2 regions of the Nocardiopsis sinuspersici genome follow, and region 2 is predicted to be linked to the other one. Evidence: predicted binding sites of a transcription regulator. Region 2 holds the regulator's gene; the other holds the start of a gene.

Region 1 (7,744 bases), 1.1 Mb from region 2:
CGGTGTCCTCCGGCGCGAGGGACCATGTGCCCGGCGGCCCGCCGCTCGTCCGGCCGGATCCCGCACTCCCGCACCGGTCGCGTTCCCGGTGCCCCGCGCCCCTCACGGAGGTACGTTCGGGACACCGCGAACGGCTAGGTTGTGGGCATGCCCGTCTCCGTACCGCCGGGGCCCCGGAGCCGCGCCGTCCGCGCCCTGTCCCTCGCCTCCTCGGTCCTGTTCCTCACCGCCGCCTGCTCCGCGTCGACCGGAACGCCGTCCGGCGCCGACCCCACCGCGGCCCCGCCGCTTCCCGGCCCCGAGGACGGTGCCGACCCGTCCGACGGCGGCGCCTCGGGCGGGTCCGACGGCGAACCCGCCGACGACGGCCCCCTCGACAGCCGGGTCGTCGTCATCGACCCCGGCCACAACGGCGGCAACGCCTCCGCCTCCGACGAGATCAGCGCGATGGTCCCCGCCGGGCCGAACGAGAAGGCCTGCGACACCGTCGGCACCGAGACCACGAGCGGTTATGCCGAACACGAGTTCAACTGGGAGCTGTCCGTCCTGGTCGAGGAGAGGCTGGAGGCCGAAGGCGCCACGGTCGTCCTCACCCGCGAGGACAACGAGGGCGTCGGGCCGTGCATCGACGAGCGCGCGGGCATCGGCAACGAGGCCGGGGCGGACGCGGCCGTGTCCATCCACGCCGACGGCGGCCCCGAGTCGGGGCGCGGCTTCCACGTGATCACGCCCGGCGACGTCGACGGTTTCACCGATGACATCGTGGAGCCCTCCCGGCTGCTCGCCGAGGACCTCCACCACGCGTACCTGGAGGGCAGCGGCGTCCCCACCGCCGACTACCTCGCCGACGAGGGCCTGGACGTGCGCACCGACCTGGGCGGGCTGAACATGTCCGACGTGCCCAAGGTGTTCCTGGAGACGGGCAACATGCGCAACCCCGAGGACGCCGCGCTCATGAAGGACCCCGCGTGGCGGAAGCGGGCCGCCGACGCCATCGCCCTCGGCCTGTCCACCTACCTCACGCGTCAGTGAGGCGGACCGGGACGCAGGCACCCGGCCGCAAACGGCCGCGGTGTGTGGCGGAGGCCACCCCCGACAGGCATAATGCGTCCATGACGTCCCCTGCGCCCCAGCCGCTGCCCGCCTTCGACGTGGTCCTGCGGGGCTTCCACCGCCACCAGGTGGACGGTCTCATCGACCGCGTCAACTTCACTCTGGCCACGCTCACCGGCGCTCCGGTCTTCACCGACGCGGCGATACCGATCGCCGGCCTGCCTCCGGAGCAGAACCCGGACCCCATCACCGCCCAGGAGCTGCGGGCGGCCACCCTGGACCTGGTCCTGCGCGGATACGACCGCAGCCAGGTCTCGTACGTCCTGTCCGACCTCGCGGAACGGCTCGACGACGCCGAGTCGCGCACAGCCCGGGGATAACCGCCCGGAGAACCTCGGAACTGCACAATGGGGACCATGCCTCTGACACCGGCGGACATCCGCGAAAAGAAGTTCCACACGGTGCGTCTGCGCCCGGGTTACAACGAGGAGGACGTCGACGAACTCCTGGACCGGATCGAGGCGACGCTCATCGCCCTGGAGGGCGGGCCGCGCACCGGCCCCCTCATCACGGCCGACGAGGTGCGCAACGCGCGGTTTCGCACCACGAGGCTGAGCCCGGGGTACCACGAGGACGAGGTCGACGACTTCCTCGACACCGTGGTCGCCGACCTGGCCGGACGCGGGCTCGGGCGCTCCAACGGTCAGCAGCAGCCGCCCCCGCCCCCCGGACCCGTGGGAGGCCGGGGCCGTCCTGGCGGCCCCGGTGTCCCGGGCACTCCCTCGCGGACCCAGGGCCATCCGCCGGACGAACCGCGGCAGCGTCATGGAACAGGGCCGTCCGACCGGCCGCCCCGGCCGCCACGGGGCTTCGGGATGACCCCCGAGGACATCCGGGAGCAGCAGTTCGCCACGACCCGGCTGACCACGGGCTACAACGAGCAGGAGGTCGACGACTTCCTGGACCGTGCCGAGTTCACGCTGGGCGTGCTCCAGCGGGGACAGCCCGAACGGGCGACCCTCACCGCCGCCGAGGTGGAGCGGGTCCAGTTCGCCACCACACGCGCGCGGCCGGGGTACGACCCCGCGCAGGTGGACCGCTTCCTGGACGTGCTCGCCGAGGAGATGCGCCAGTACGAGCGGCCGGGCTGACCGCCTCCCCGACCACCGCGGTCACCCCGGGTGACGTTTCGGGATCGGGGGGCTCCCGGTGACGGGGGTACTCCGAAGGCGGCGGCGCACCGGCTCCTGCCCGCTGGACGGGCAGGGTCCCGGACACGCCGTCGCGCGCCAACCCCACCCCCAGGGCAGCGGAAAGTAATATTCGGACACAGGAAGTAGTCATCCCCCGCCGTCCCGCAGACCGCCGCGACCCGAGGGGAGGCAGGATGTCCCATGTGACGCCGCCGGAGGGGCGTGCCACCGCCTGTTCGGTCCACGGTGTGCCCGACGGTTCCGCGGTGTCCGGCCCGGGAGCGGACCAGCGGCCCGCCCTTCCCGGCTACCCCGGGGAACCGTACGCGCTCGACGCCGACGAGGAGGTCGTCCCGGCGCCCGCGCACCCGTGGGAGGCGCCGCTGCTGGCCGTGTGCGTGGGCGTGACCCTGCTGATGGCCGCCGGGCTGGTCCACGCGGTGTGGTCCGCGACGGGGTCGTGGGTGTGGGCGGCCGCCGTCCCGGCCGCGGTGGCCGCCGTGTACTGGAAGGTGCGGGGGCTGCTGTACGCGCGGCGCAGGGCGGAGTCGGTGAAGATCTCGCCCACCCAGTTCCCCGAGGTGTACCGGACGGTGGTGTCGCTGGCCGCCGGGATGGGGCTGTCCCGGACCCCGGAGGTGTACGTGCGGGTGGGAGGGCGCCACCGGGAGACGGACGCCGCCGGGCACGGGCTGCGCCGGTACCTGGTGCTGTCGGACGAGCTGTTCGGTCCTGACGGCAGGGTCCGTGATCCGCGGGCGCTGGCCTTCCTGGTCGCGCACCAGCTGGGGCACGTGGCCGCCGGACACGCCGGCTTCTGGCGAAGGACCGCGACCCTGGGCGCGGACCTGGTCCCCGGACTGGGAGCGGCGCTGTCGCGGGCCATGGAGTACACGGCCGACAACCACGCCTACGCGCACGTCCCCGAGGGGGCCTACGCCGCGCGGATCACCGCCGGGGGCGGACGCCTGTACACGCGGATCAACATGGGTGAGATGGCGGACCGGGCGCGCACCGACCGGGGCTTCTCGCTGCTGCTGTACCACCTGCTGGTCCGGCGGCCGGGGAACACCCGCCGGATGGCCGCCCTGCGCGACCGCACCCGGCGCGGCAGGGTCTTCCTCTAACACCCCGGGGTCCCACCTGTGTTGTGCGTACTCGCTCAGCCCCCGGGGGTGTCGTTCGGGCGCCGACGGGGTTCTGGAGGATCCGTAGGCGGGACGACAGGTACTGCGACCGGAGGCCGTCGTTCGAGGGCGGTGGCGGGCGGCGGCGCGGGCCGAGCCGCCATACCGGCGGATCCGAAGGCTCCCGCCTACAGGGCGCCCGGACAAGGAGGGATCCGCGCGCAGCGCCCTCCAAACGACGGGCGGCACCCACCACACACGCCCTAGTTCCACTGGCGGCGCATGGTCCAGCGGTCGGACCCGGCGTCGCGGGAGATGTCGACGATGCTGGGCTCGCCGGCGTCGGACTCGGCCGAGACGCGGAGCATGTGGACCCCGGTGGCGGGAGTGCCGGGCGCCTCGGGGCGCACGGGCCAGTCACCGATGATCCTGCGCACCCGGAAGGTGCGGCCGCGCCAGGTGAACCGCACGGGGCTCCCGCCCTCGGTGGAGCGGACGTCGATCTGTTCGTTCAGGAGACTCACGCGGGCAGCCTATCGAACTCGCGTTCGAGAAAGTCAAGGATCTCGGAAGGCCGGGCCCGTATGTGCCCGGCGGTCGCGGAACACCCTAGGGGCAGGCGGTGCGGCGGGTGGTGGACCCCCGGTCGGCGTGTCGGCCGGAAGCGGTTCAGGTGACGTAGAAGGGGTCCGTGCGGTCCTCGCGGGCGTACCCGATCCGGTCGAGGATGCGCCGGGGCATGTCCGGCAGGGCGTCCGGACCGAACCAGCGCACCTCCAGCGTCTCGTCGCCGCTGGTGTCGGGGGCGCCGCCCACGGGACGGCAGCGAAAGGCCAGGTCCAGGAACTGCACCCGGTCGCCGTTGGGGTAGGTGAAGGGCTCCTGGGCGGCCACGCTGGCGAGCCGCTCCACCTCGACCTCCACGCCGGTCTCCTCGCGGACCTCGCGGACCACGGCCCGGGCGGGCTCCTCCTCGGGCTCCAGGATGCCGCCGGGCGTGGACCAGCGGCCGTCGTCGGCGCGCCGGTGCAGCAGGACCTCGCCCTCCTCCCCGATCACCACCGCCGTCACGCCCACGAGGGGCAGGAGGCCGTGTCCGACGTGTCGGCGCAGTGCGAGGAGGAACTCGGGAACGGGCATGGGCCCGAGACTAACCGCTGGGGCCGGCGGGCCGGGAGAACCGCTACCGGTTCCGGGCGGCGCGCAGCTCGGCGTACTCCTCGGCCAGGATCGACATCAGCACCGCGTCGTGCCACTCACCGTCCCAGCGCAGGCACCCGCGCCATACGCCCTCCCTCACGAACCCGGACCGGGCGTAGGACTTCTGGGCACGGGTGTTGAACGCGAAGACCTCCAGGGAGACCCGGTGCAGCCCGGCCACGGTGAAGGCGTACTCCAGGACCAGGTCGGTGGCCTCGGTCCCGTAGCCCCTGCCGGTGACGGACATGCTGTTGAGCGCGATCCGGTAGCCCGCGCTGGCGTTGTCCGGGTCCAGGTCGATCAGGGCGCACTCGCCCAGGGAGGCGCCGTCCTCCCGGCCGAAGACGACCCAGTCGGCGCGGTCGTGGTGGTCGGGGCGGGTCGCGGCCCAGCGGAGCAGCTCCTCCTCGGTGAACCTGCGGTGGGTACCGGTGAGGCGGCGCACCTCCGGGTCCATGTTCAGGACGGGTTCGACGAAGTGGGCGCCGGTCACGGCGTCGAGCGGTTCGAGTCGGACCCTCGTCCCGGTGAGGACGGGCTGGTCGCGGAAGACGTCGTGGGGCACCATGCTCCGGATCCCACCAGAGACTCCGGGAGGGCACAACCGGTTTTCGGGGCGCGCCCGGACGCCCCTGTACGATCCGGGCACAGTGTGCCGCGTCGGGCGAGGCGAGGGGGACCAGGTGACGGTCGGTTCGGGAACGGTGAGTTTCCAGAGGGTTCGGGAGACGAACCTGGGGGTCGTGCTGCGCACGGTCCGCGAACTGTCCCCCTGCTCGCGGGCGGCGGTCGCCTCGGCCACCGGGCTGAACAAGACCACGGTGTCCAGCCTGGTCGCCGACCTCATGGCGCGCGGGCTGGTCCGGGAGACGGGGCGCAACTCCCGGCAGCGGGTGGGCCGCCCCGGGGTGCTGCTGGCCCTGGACGACTCCTCGATCGCCGCGGTCGGCCTGGAGGTCAACGTGGACTACCTGTCGGTGGTCGCCGTGGACCTGCTCCAGCGTGAACTGGTCAGCCGCCACGTCCCCTTCGACGCCCGGTCGGCCGGGGCGCGGGAGTGCGCACGGCACATCGCGCACACCCTGAGCGCGATGGCCGCGGACCCTGGGCTGAGCGGGCGCACCGTGGTGGGGGTGAGCGTGGCGGTCCCCGCGCTGATCGACGACGGGACGGTGACGCACGCGCCCAACCTCGGCTGGCGCGACGTGCCGCTGCGCGGGCTGTTGTCGGACCTGCTGCGCGAGGCCGGGATGGAGGGCGTCCCGGTGCGTGTGGACAACGACGCGAACCTGGGCGCGGTGGCCGAGTACCGGGTGGGCTCGTTCGCGGGCACGGCCGACCTGGTGTACCTGACCGGCGAGGTGGGGATCGGCGCCGGACTGCTGGTCGGCGGGGAGCCGCTGCGCGGTTCCAGCGGGTTCGCGGGCGAGGTGGGCCACCTGTCGCTGGTCCCGGACGGGCCGGAGTGCGCGTGCGGGCGGCGGGGATGCCTGGAGGCGCTGGCCGGGATCGGGACGATCCTGCGCGGGGCCGTACCCGACCTGGTCCCGGACCGCCCGCTCTCGGGCGACGACGTCGCCCGGCTGGTGGAGGCGGCGGTGGAGCGCGCCCGCGGCGGCGACGCGACGGCCGTGGGCGCGCTGGAGCGGGCGGGCACGTGGCTGGGCCGGGGCCTGGCCATGCTCATCAACGTCACCAACCCGGGCCTGGTGGTGCTGGGCGGCTACTTCGTGCCCATGGGGCCGTGGCTGCTGCCGAACTGCCGGGCGGAGTCGGTGGCGAGCTCGTTCGCTCCGGGGGCGGGCGGCTGCCGGGTGGAGCTGTCGTCCCTGGGGCTGAGCGCGGCGGCCCGGGGCGGGGCCACCGCGATGATCCACTCGCTCGACGCGGGGCTGCTGCCCCTGCCCGAGCCCCGGGCACCGGCCGTCCCCACCGCCCCGGACCCCGCCTGAGCCTCCCGTCAGCCGCGGACGAACCCCAGGGTCGCGACGGCCGCGCCCGGACGGTCGAAGACCAGGTAGAGGTCGCGGATCCCCCGGGCGCCGGCGACGGCCGCGCCGACCTCGGTGAAGTCGTAGCCGTCGGAGCCCGCCGGGACGTCGACCTCGGCGACGGTCGGCCCCTCCTCGGGGTCGTCCAGGCGCAGCCGGAGCACGCAGGCGTGCTCGGCGTTCACCCGCAGGCGGCACCCGGTGGCCCCGTCGCCGAGGTCGACTCCGTGGAAGGCCGCCCACGCGCCCTTCCCGCGTGAGCGCACGGCGTCGCCCCGCTCCGGGGTGAGCGGGCACAGCGAGGTGTCCCGGGCGTCGTCGTAGCCCGCCGCCGACCACGGGGTGAGCGCGTCGCGGGGCGGGATGTCCTCGCCGGGCACGTCCAGGGCGGCGGTGGCGCGGATGTCGGTCGCCGAGCGCCCGACGAGCACCTCGCGCGGCGCCTCCTCCACCACGAAGCGGTCCCGGGTGGTGTCCCACAGGGCGAGCCGGTCCACGTCGAAGGACACCGTGGCCACGGCGCCGCTCCCCGGTTCCACGCGCACCCGGGCGAATCCGCGCAGCGCCCGCAGCGGGGTCCGCACCCGTGAGGCGAGCTGGCGGGTGTACACCTGCACCACCTCCTCGGCGGGCCGCGTCCCGGTGTTGGCGACCGTGACCGTGACGGTGACCCGTCCGTCCTCCACCCCGACCACCGGCTCCGCGTACTCGACCCGCGTGTAGCCGAGTCCGTGCCCGAACGGGTAGAGCGGCTCCCCCTCGAAGTACAGGTAGGTGCCGCGCGCGCCGATGATGTCGTAGTCGAGCATCCCGGGCAGGTCGTCGGCGGACCGGTACCAGGTCTGGGTGAGCCGTCCGGCGGGCTCGGCGTCGCCGAACAGCACGTCGGCGAGCGCGTGCCCGTACTCCTGGCCGCCGTGCGCCGACCACAGGATCGCCGGAACGTGTTCGTCGGCCCACGTGGTCCCGAACGGGTATCCGCTGCTGAGTACCAGGACGGTGGCCGGGTTGGCCCCGCGCACGGCGCGCAGCACACGCTCCTGGGCGGCGGGCAGGTCCAGGTCGGCCCGGTCCTCGGTCTCGCGCCCGTTGACCATGGGGTGGTCGCCCAGGACGACCACCGCCGCGTCGGCGGTGGCGGCCACCCGCGCGGCCTCGTCGGCGCCGCTGCCCAGGCCCC
Region 2 (7,744 bases):
AACACGTGGCGATGACAGCGGTAGACGGCGACCAGAAGACGGGCGACACCTACGACGCCCGCGCCCTCCAGGACAAGTGGCAGGCGCGCTGGGCCGCGGAGCTCCCGTTCCAGGCCGACGAGGACCCGTCGGACACCCGCCCGCGCTCCTACGTCGTCGACATGTTCGCCTACCCCTCCGGCGACCTGCACATGGGCCACGCCGAGGCCTACGCCATCGGCGACGTCATCAGCCGCTACCGCCTCCAGCGCGGTGACAACGTCCTGCACCCGGTGGGCTGGGACTCCTTCGGCCTGCCCGCCGAGAACGCGGCCATCAAGAACAACTCCCACCCCGCCGAGTGGACCTACGCCAACATCGAGACCCAGGCGGCCTCGTTCCGGCGCTACGGCATCAGCGTGGACTGGTCGCGACGCCTGCACACCAGCGACCCCGAGTACTACAAGTGGAACCAGTGGCTGTTCACGCGCTTCTTCGAGCGCGGGCTGGCCTACCGCAAGGACGGCCAGGTCAACTGGTGCCCCCAGGACCAGACGGTGCTGGCCAACGAGCAGGTCGTGCAGGGCAGGTGCGAGCGCTGCGGCTCGGACGTCGTCCGGCGCAGCCTGAACCAGTGGTACTTCAAGATCACCGACTACGCCCAGCGCCTGCTGGACGACATGGACCAGCTGGACGGCGGCCGCTGGCCGGACGAGATCCTGGCCATGCAGCGCAACTGGATCGGCCGCTCCACCGGAGCCGACGTCCACTTCGCCGTCGAGGGCCGTGACGAGCCCGTCACCGTCTTCACCACCCGGCCCGACACCCTGTACGGCGCCACGTTCTTCGTCGTGGCCGCCGACGCCGAGCTGGCCGACGAGCTGTGCGCGCCCGAGCAGCGCGAGGCCTTCGACGCCTACCGCGCCGACGTCGCCAAGCTCTCCGACATCGAGCGCCAGGCCACCGAGCGGCCCAAGACCGGTGTGTTCCTGGGCCGCCACGCCGTCAACCCCGTCAACGGCGAGCGCATGCCCGTGTGGGCGGCCGACTACGTCCTGGCCGACTACGGACACGGAGCCATCATGGCCGTGCCCGCGCACGACCAGCGCGACCTGGACTTCGCCCTGGCCTTCGACCTGCCGGTCCGGGTCGTGGTGGAGACCGGTGAGCCCGACCCGGCCGAGACCGGCGTGGCCACCGCGGGGGAGGGCACCCTGCGCGACTCCGGACCGCTGGACGGACTGTCCAAGACCGAGGCCATCGAGCGCATCATCGGGGTCCTGGCCGAGCGCGGCACCGGAAGCGGCACGGTCAACTACCGGCTGCGCGACTGGCTGCTGTCCCGCCAGCGCTACTGGGGCACACCCATCCCGATCATCCACTGCCCCTCCTGCGGCGAGGTGCCCGTCCCCGACGAGCAGCTCCCGGTCACCCTGCCCGAGCTCAAGGGCGCCGAGCTGGCCCCCAAGGGCATCTCCCCGCTGGCCGCCGCCACGGACTGGGTCAACGTGGACTGCCCCTCCTGCGGCGGTCCCGCCGAGCGCGACACCGACACCATGGACACCTTCGTGGACTCGTCCTGGTACTTCCTGCGCTACTGCTCCCCGCGGCTGGACACGGCCCCCTTCGACACCGAGGCGGTCGCGAAGTGGGGGCCGGTGGACCACTACATCGGGGGCAAGGAGCACGCCACCCTGCACCTGATGTACGCGCGCTTCTTCACCAAGGTCCTGCACGACATGGGCATGGTGCCCTTCACCGAGCCCTTCCGCCGCCTGACCAACCAGGGCCAGGTCATCAACCAGGGCCGGGCCATGTCCAAGTCGCTGGGCAACGGCGTGGACCTGGGCAGGGAGATCGACGCCTACGGCGTGGACGCGGTCCGGCTGACGATGCTGTTCGCCTCCCCGCCCGAGGAGGACGTGGACTGGGCCGACGTCTCCGCGGTGGCCGCGCAGAAGTTCCTCAACCGCGCCTACCGGGTGATGGCCGAGGCGGGTGCGGCCAGTGAGCCGGGCACCGATCCCTCGAAGGGCGACACCGAGGTGCGCCGGGCCACCCACCGCGCCGTCGACCAGATCACCGCCCTGATCGAGTCCCGGCGGTTCAACGTGGCCATCGCCCGCGTCATGGAGCTGGTCTCGGCCGCCCGCAAGGCCATCGACTCCGGTCCCGGCGCAGCCGACCCGGCGGTCCGTGAGGCCGCCGAGTTCGTGGCCGTCTCCCTGTCCCTGTTCGCGCCCTACGTGGCCGAGGAGGGCTGGGAGAAGCTGGGCCACACTGAAAGCGTCGCCGTCGGCCACTGGCCCGAGGCCGACCCGGACCTGCTGGTACAGGAGTCCGTGACCTGCGTGGTGCAGGTGCAGAGCAAGGTCCGTGACAAGCTGTCCGTCGCGCCCGACATCGACCCGGCGGAACTGGAGCGGCTGGCCCTGGCGTCGGAGAAGGCGCAGGGCTTCATCGGCGACAAGCAGATCCGCAAGGTGGTCGTGCGCGCGCCGAAACTGGTGAACATCGTCGTCGGCTGACCGGTACGGGTGACGGCGGCCGCTGGAGGCGGCCGCCGTCCGCGTGCGGTCGGCGCGGCGGCCGACAGGGAGGCGGTGGCCGGGTGGGTCCCCTCGTACGGGTGGCCGTGGTCGGTGCGGGCGCGGTGGTGCTGTCCGCGGCCGCGATCGGCGGTGCTCTGTGGCTGGCCGGGGACGACCCGGACATGCCCGAGAACGGTGACGTCCACGCCGCCGCTCCCGGGTGCGGGGTGGTCTCCGACGCGCTCGTCACGGGACTGGTGCCCGGCGCCGTCCCGGAGACCTCCGAGCACGGCCCCCTGCCGGGCGGGGACAGCTCGGTGTGCTCGTGGTCCTCCGTGGGGCCGGCCGACGGCCCGCAGGGGGTGCTGCGCGTACACCTGTCCGCCCGCTTCACCGACGGCACGGGGGAGGAGCCGGTCAGCGGCGACCAACGGGCACGGGAGGCCTACGCCGCCCTGGTGCCCGTACGCGGCGACGAGGTGGAACTGCCCTCCGGCGAGGGCCGTGTGTGGCACGGCCAGGCGCCCGGGACCGCTGAGCTGGCCTTCACCACCGACAACCTGCTCGTGCGGGTGTCCTACGCCGGGACCTCCGGCGCCGAACCGGTCGGTTTCGATGACGCCCGAGACCTGGCCGTGGAGTTCGCCGAACAGCTCGGAGAGGCCTTGTGAGCGACCAGCACCCCGATCCCCGGCATCCGCGGGGACAGGAGCACGGGCGGAACGAGGGGCAGGGGCAGCAGCCGCAGTCTCAGGAAGCCCGGTTCTCCCAGCAGCCACCCGAGCAGCCGCCGCAGCCGCAGCAGCCACCTGGGCAGCAACTGCCTGGGCAGCCGCAGCAGCCTCAGGAATCTCGGTCTTCCCAGCAGTCCCCCGAGCAGCCGCAGCAGCCGCCGCAGTCTCAGGAAGCCCGGTTCTCCCAGCAGTTCCCTGAGCAGGCGCAGCCGCCGCGGGCGCGGCCATCCGGGCAGCAGTATCCCCAGCCCTCCCGGCAGCCGCCGCAGGCGTACCACCCGCAGCAGGCGGTGCAGCCCCAGGGGCGGTACCCGCAGCAGCGGTGGCCGCAGCCCCCACCGCAGGGATCGCCCGTCTCCGAGACGGTGCCGTCCGCCCAGCCGCAGAGCCGGGGGTGCGCCACCACAGCGGTGGTCGCCGCCGCACTCGTCCTGATCGTGCTCGCGGCGGGGGCGATCTGGTACGCGGTGGTGCGCGACGACCCCGCGACGGGCGACTTCGCGTCCGCGCCCGGGTGCGCCGTCGCCGAGACGGAGACCCTGGACGAGCTGGTGCCCGACCACGAGCTGGAGGTCGATGAGCCGGTCGGCGGCGAGAGGGACCCCTTCGGCTCGGGCCGGCAGTGCCGGTGGGCGACCCCGGGCGGGCCGGGCCGGGCGGTCCCGGGCGCCGCGACGCTGGTGATGGTGGCCGCTCCCAACCCGGGCGGTGTCACGACGGCCGTCGACAACCTGCGCACCACCACCTCCCAGCACGAGACCCGGAAGCTGGAGGGGGTCGGCGACGAGGCGGTGACCTGGATCCAGGGCGAGCCGTTCACGGTCTCCTGCGTGGGCGCCCGGGTGTCCAACCTGTACCTGGAGACCTGCTACAGCGTGGCGGCCGGCTACGACGCGTCGGAGCCGGGCGACGAGGAGCGGATCGTCGCGGGAGCCGAGGAGCTCGCGGTGTCCGTGGTGGAGGCGCTGCCGGAGTCCATCCCGGAGTAGCCGCCGGCCTTGCGGCGTCGGCCGGCCGCGGAGCCGGCACGGGCTACCAGGCGGTCTCCAGGAACTCCTCCAGCGCCGGGAAGACCTCCTCGGCGAAGGGCCGCTGGGAGTCCAGGACGGTGGAGCCGGGCTGGTCCTCGTAGCGGCGGAGGATGTGGTCGGCGCCGGGGATGTCGACGCGCTCGGCGTCCTCCAGACCGGTCATCAGCCGGTCCACGTCCTCGCGGGAGACCTGGGCGTCCTCCTCGCCCCACACCACCAGCACGGGTGTGCCCTCGGGCAGGTCCTCACCCAGCTCCACGGGGTCGAAGGAGTCCATGTAGGCCAGGAAGTCCTCGTTCCGCGGGGAGTAGACGCCCTGGACCACCGTGTCGATGTCCGCCGACCCGAGGGGGCGGCCCGCCCTGAGCGCCGCCCGTGCGGCGCGCGCGTCGGAGAGCGTCTGGACGGCCTGTCCCTCCTCGACCTGGCCCAGGGCCTCGGCCACGCGCACCTGCTCGGTGAGCTGTCGGTCGAGCAGGTCCAGGTAGCGGGTACCGGGGGGAGCGGCCAGCACCAGGGCGGGGGAGGGGGCGCCGTCGTCGATGAGCTCGTGGGCGCGCAGCGCGTAGAGGGCGCCCTCGCTGTGCCCGACGACGACCACCCGCTCGGGGTCGACCTCGGGCTGGGAGACGAGTTCGTCGTAGGCCGCCGCGACCTGCTCGTCGAAGAGCCGCGGGTCCACCGACCGGACCTCGCTTCCGGGCACCGGGGGCACGAAGCCGGATCCGCTGCCGTACTTGTCGTAGCGCAGCGAGGCCACCCCGGCGTCGGCCAGCACCCGGGACAGGTTCCAGTTGGTGTTGGCGTCCGGGCGCATGTCGCTGTTGCCGTCGCGGTCGGTGGGGCCGCTGCCGGAGATGATGAGCGCGCCGGGGACGGTGCCGGAGACACCCTCCGGCGTACGGAAGCTCGCGGACACCTCGTGCCCGCCGCCCTCGAAGGCCAGCTCCCTCTCGGTGCCGCCGACCCCCGGTACCTCGGCGCTCGCGCCGTCCTCCGACGCGGGTGCGCAGGCGGTGGACAACAAGGCGACGGCGACCCCGCCGACCAGCGCGGCGCGCAGGCGGGCGGTGGGGGAGGAGGCAGGTGTGAACACCCTCTCAGCCTAGCGGCTCGCGTCGGCGGCCCCGCTGCCGTCCACGCGTGCGGGGTCCTCCACCGTGCCGTCCGCGGCCGGGCGCTCCCCTCCGGCACGGGAGGTCCCCGGTCCGTCCGAGGGGGGACGGGCCGGGGACGCGAGGACTCAGACGCGGCGCATGACCGCGACGACCCTGCCGAGGATGGTGGCGGCGTCGCCGTTGATGGGCTCGTAGGCCTCGTTGCGGGGCATCAGCCACACGTGGCCGTCCTCCTCGCGGCGCAGCACCTTGACGGTCGCCTCCTCGTCCAGCAGCGCCGCCACGATGTCGCCGCTCTCGGCGTCCGGCTGCTGGCGGACCACCACCATGTCACCGTCGGTGATCGCGGCGTCGGTCATCGAGTCGCCGACGACGGTGAGCATGAACAGGTGCCCCTCGCCGACCAGCTGGCGGGGCAGGGCGAGCACGTCCTCCACCGACTCCTGGGCCAGGATCGGGCCGCCGGCGGCGATCCGGCCGACCAGCGGCACGGCCGCGGCGCGCGAGGGATCGATGTCCTCGGGGGTCACGGCCTGCCCGCCGGCGCGGCCGGGAGTACGCAGTTCCACCGCACGCGGCCGGTTCTGGTCGCGGTGCAGGTAGCCCTTGCGCTGGAGCACCTTGAGCTGGTGCGCCACGCTGGACGGGCTGGACAGGCCGACCACCTCCCCGATCTCCCTTATGGACGGGGGGAAGCCCCTCTCACGCACATAGCGCTGGATGCAGTTCAGCACGCTCTGCTGGCGCGCGGTGAGTTTGGGGGCTTCGGGCGTGGACCCGCCCGCGTTCTCCACTGGCGCAAGAACGGTGGCGGTGTCCGCGGTCCCGGGATTCTCCTCCGGCACGGCCGGGCCTCCTCGGCATTCGGTTCGGTCAGGGCCTGCTTGTGTGACTGCCACCGCCGGCCCGCGACCGCGCCGACCTGGGGGTCTGCGTGACGGCGAAACCAGCGTGATATCACCGCCAACTTTAGTCGTTGCGCACGGTGATATCAAACAAGCGTTCGAGACCGGAGTAATTGCCTCCGCGCCTTTCCGCGGTCAATTCCCGGCCCGTACTTATGTGTGTACACGCGTTCACGCCGCGTTGTCCCACGAATGCGCGAACAGGTGTCCGCGGGGCTCGTTTCGGTGTGATGCGGAAGACATCTTCTCCTGCGCCGGTCCGGCCGAAATTCCGGTGACGTGGTGATTCCCGGCACGGCGGGCCGCCGCGGTTCGCGGCCCGAGCGGTCCTCGGCGTTATCCTGGACCGCGGTGCCGGACGCCCCCGGGAGGCCGGCGGGCGCCGAGTCCCCCTGTCCGGGCGCCGGATCCTCCCGCTCCTTCGCCGTCGTCGTCCCCGTGGCCGCGCGGTCGTTCGCCGTGCGGGGACACGCCCCTGTCAGAGTTGCGTCGCGCGGCGCGGACCTCTAGGTTCGACCACAACATCTGGTGTTTGGGGAAGAGGTTCTCACCTAGAAGTTGTGGTTGTAGTTTAGTAGTATCTAAGGGTCGTCGTTCGGTGAGAGAAGCAGGTGAACCAGGGTGCACTGTCCGTTCTGCCGTCATCCGGACACCAGGGTGATCGACAGCAGGTCCACCGACGACGGCGCGGCCATCCGGCGCCGCCGGTCCTGCCCCGTCTGCGAGCGCAGGTTCACCACCCAGGAGACCGTCCTGCTGATGGTCGCCAAGCGCTCCGGGGTCACCGAGCCCTTCAGCAGGGCCAAGATCATCGCCGGGGTGCGCCGGGCCTGCCAGGGCCGTCCGGTCTCCGAGGACGCCCTCGCCAAACTCGGCCAGCAGGTCGAGGAGGAGATCCGCGGCCGCGGCCTGGCCGAGGTCCCGGCCCACGAGATCGGCCTGGCCATCCTCGGACCGATGCGCGAACTCGACGAGGTCGCCTACCTGCACTTCGCCAGCGTCTACCGCGGCTTCGAGAGCCTCGCCGACTTCGAGGCCGAGATCGCCAGCCTGCGGCGGGACCGTGAGCCCGAGCCCGACACCCAGACCAGTACCACCGGGTAGCGCCCTCCCGCGGCCGGGAGGCGACCGCGGGAGGGGCGCCGCCCCGGGGCGGGCACGGAGAAGAGCACGTCCGGTCCCGCGCCATCCCACGACAAGACGCCGCGCACGGCCGGTAGCCGTGCCCACGAGGTAGAGGTAGGGGAGATTCCGCGATGACGGAGACCGCCAGCGGTCCGACAGGACGCAAGGGCAAGGGGAACCGCAAGGGGATGAAGGTGAGGCGCGTCTTCACCTCTCCCGGCGTGCACCCCTACGACTCCCTGGAGTGGGAGCGCCGCGACGTCGTCATGACCAACTGGCGTGACGGCACGGTCAACTTCGAACAGCGCGGTGTGGAGTTCC

What was found. The regulator LexA, encoded in region 2, represses DNA repair genes until DNA is damaged. The targets are predictions, from matches to a motif close to TCGAACANNTGTTCGA.
Region 1: a site for LexA is predicted at 3,910-3,925, ahead of NOSIN_RS20210 (DUF6504 family protein). Genes of this name have one in related genera too.

Annotation. Positions count from the first base shown of each region.
Region 1 covers NZ_MCOK01000001.1:4,670,099-4,677,842, forward strand. The annotation lists gene NOSIN_RS20190 (N-acetylmuramoyl-L-alanine amidase) at 148-1,032, shown strand; gene NOSIN_RS20195 (hypothetical protein) at 1,113-1,433, shown strand; gene NOSIN_RS20200 (DivIVA domain-containing protein) at 1,461-2,204, shown strand; gene NOSIN_RS20205 (M48 family metallopeptidase) at 2,441-3,373, shown strand; gene NOSIN_RS20210 (DUF6504 family protein) at 3,637-3,897, opposite strand; gene NOSIN_RS20215 (NUDIX hydrolase) at 4,043-4,513, opposite strand; gene NOSIN_RS20220 (GNAT family N-acetyltransferase) at 4,557-5,141, opposite strand; gene NOSIN_RS20225 (ROK family transcriptional regulator) at 5,257-6,525, shown strand; gene NOSIN_RS20230 (glycoside hydrolase family 3 protein) at 6,534-7,744, opposite strand, start outside.
Region 2 covers NZ_MCOK01000001.1:3,528,784-3,536,527, reverse strand. The annotation lists gene leuS (leucine--tRNA ligase) at 12-2,507, shown strand; gene NOSIN_RS15275 (hypothetical protein) at 2,591-3,181, shown strand; gene NOSIN_RS26810 (hypothetical protein) at 3,088-3,522, opposite strand; gene NOSIN_RS15270 (hypothetical protein) at 3,610-4,233, shown strand; gene NOSIN_RS15265 (alpha/beta fold hydrolase) at 4,277-5,371, opposite strand; gene lexA (transcriptional repressor LexA) at 5,519-6,238, opposite strand; gene nrdR (transcriptional regulator NrdR) at 6,920-7,402, shown strand; gene NOSIN_RS15250 (vitamin B12-dependent ribonucleotide reductase) at 7,555-7,744, shown strand, end outside.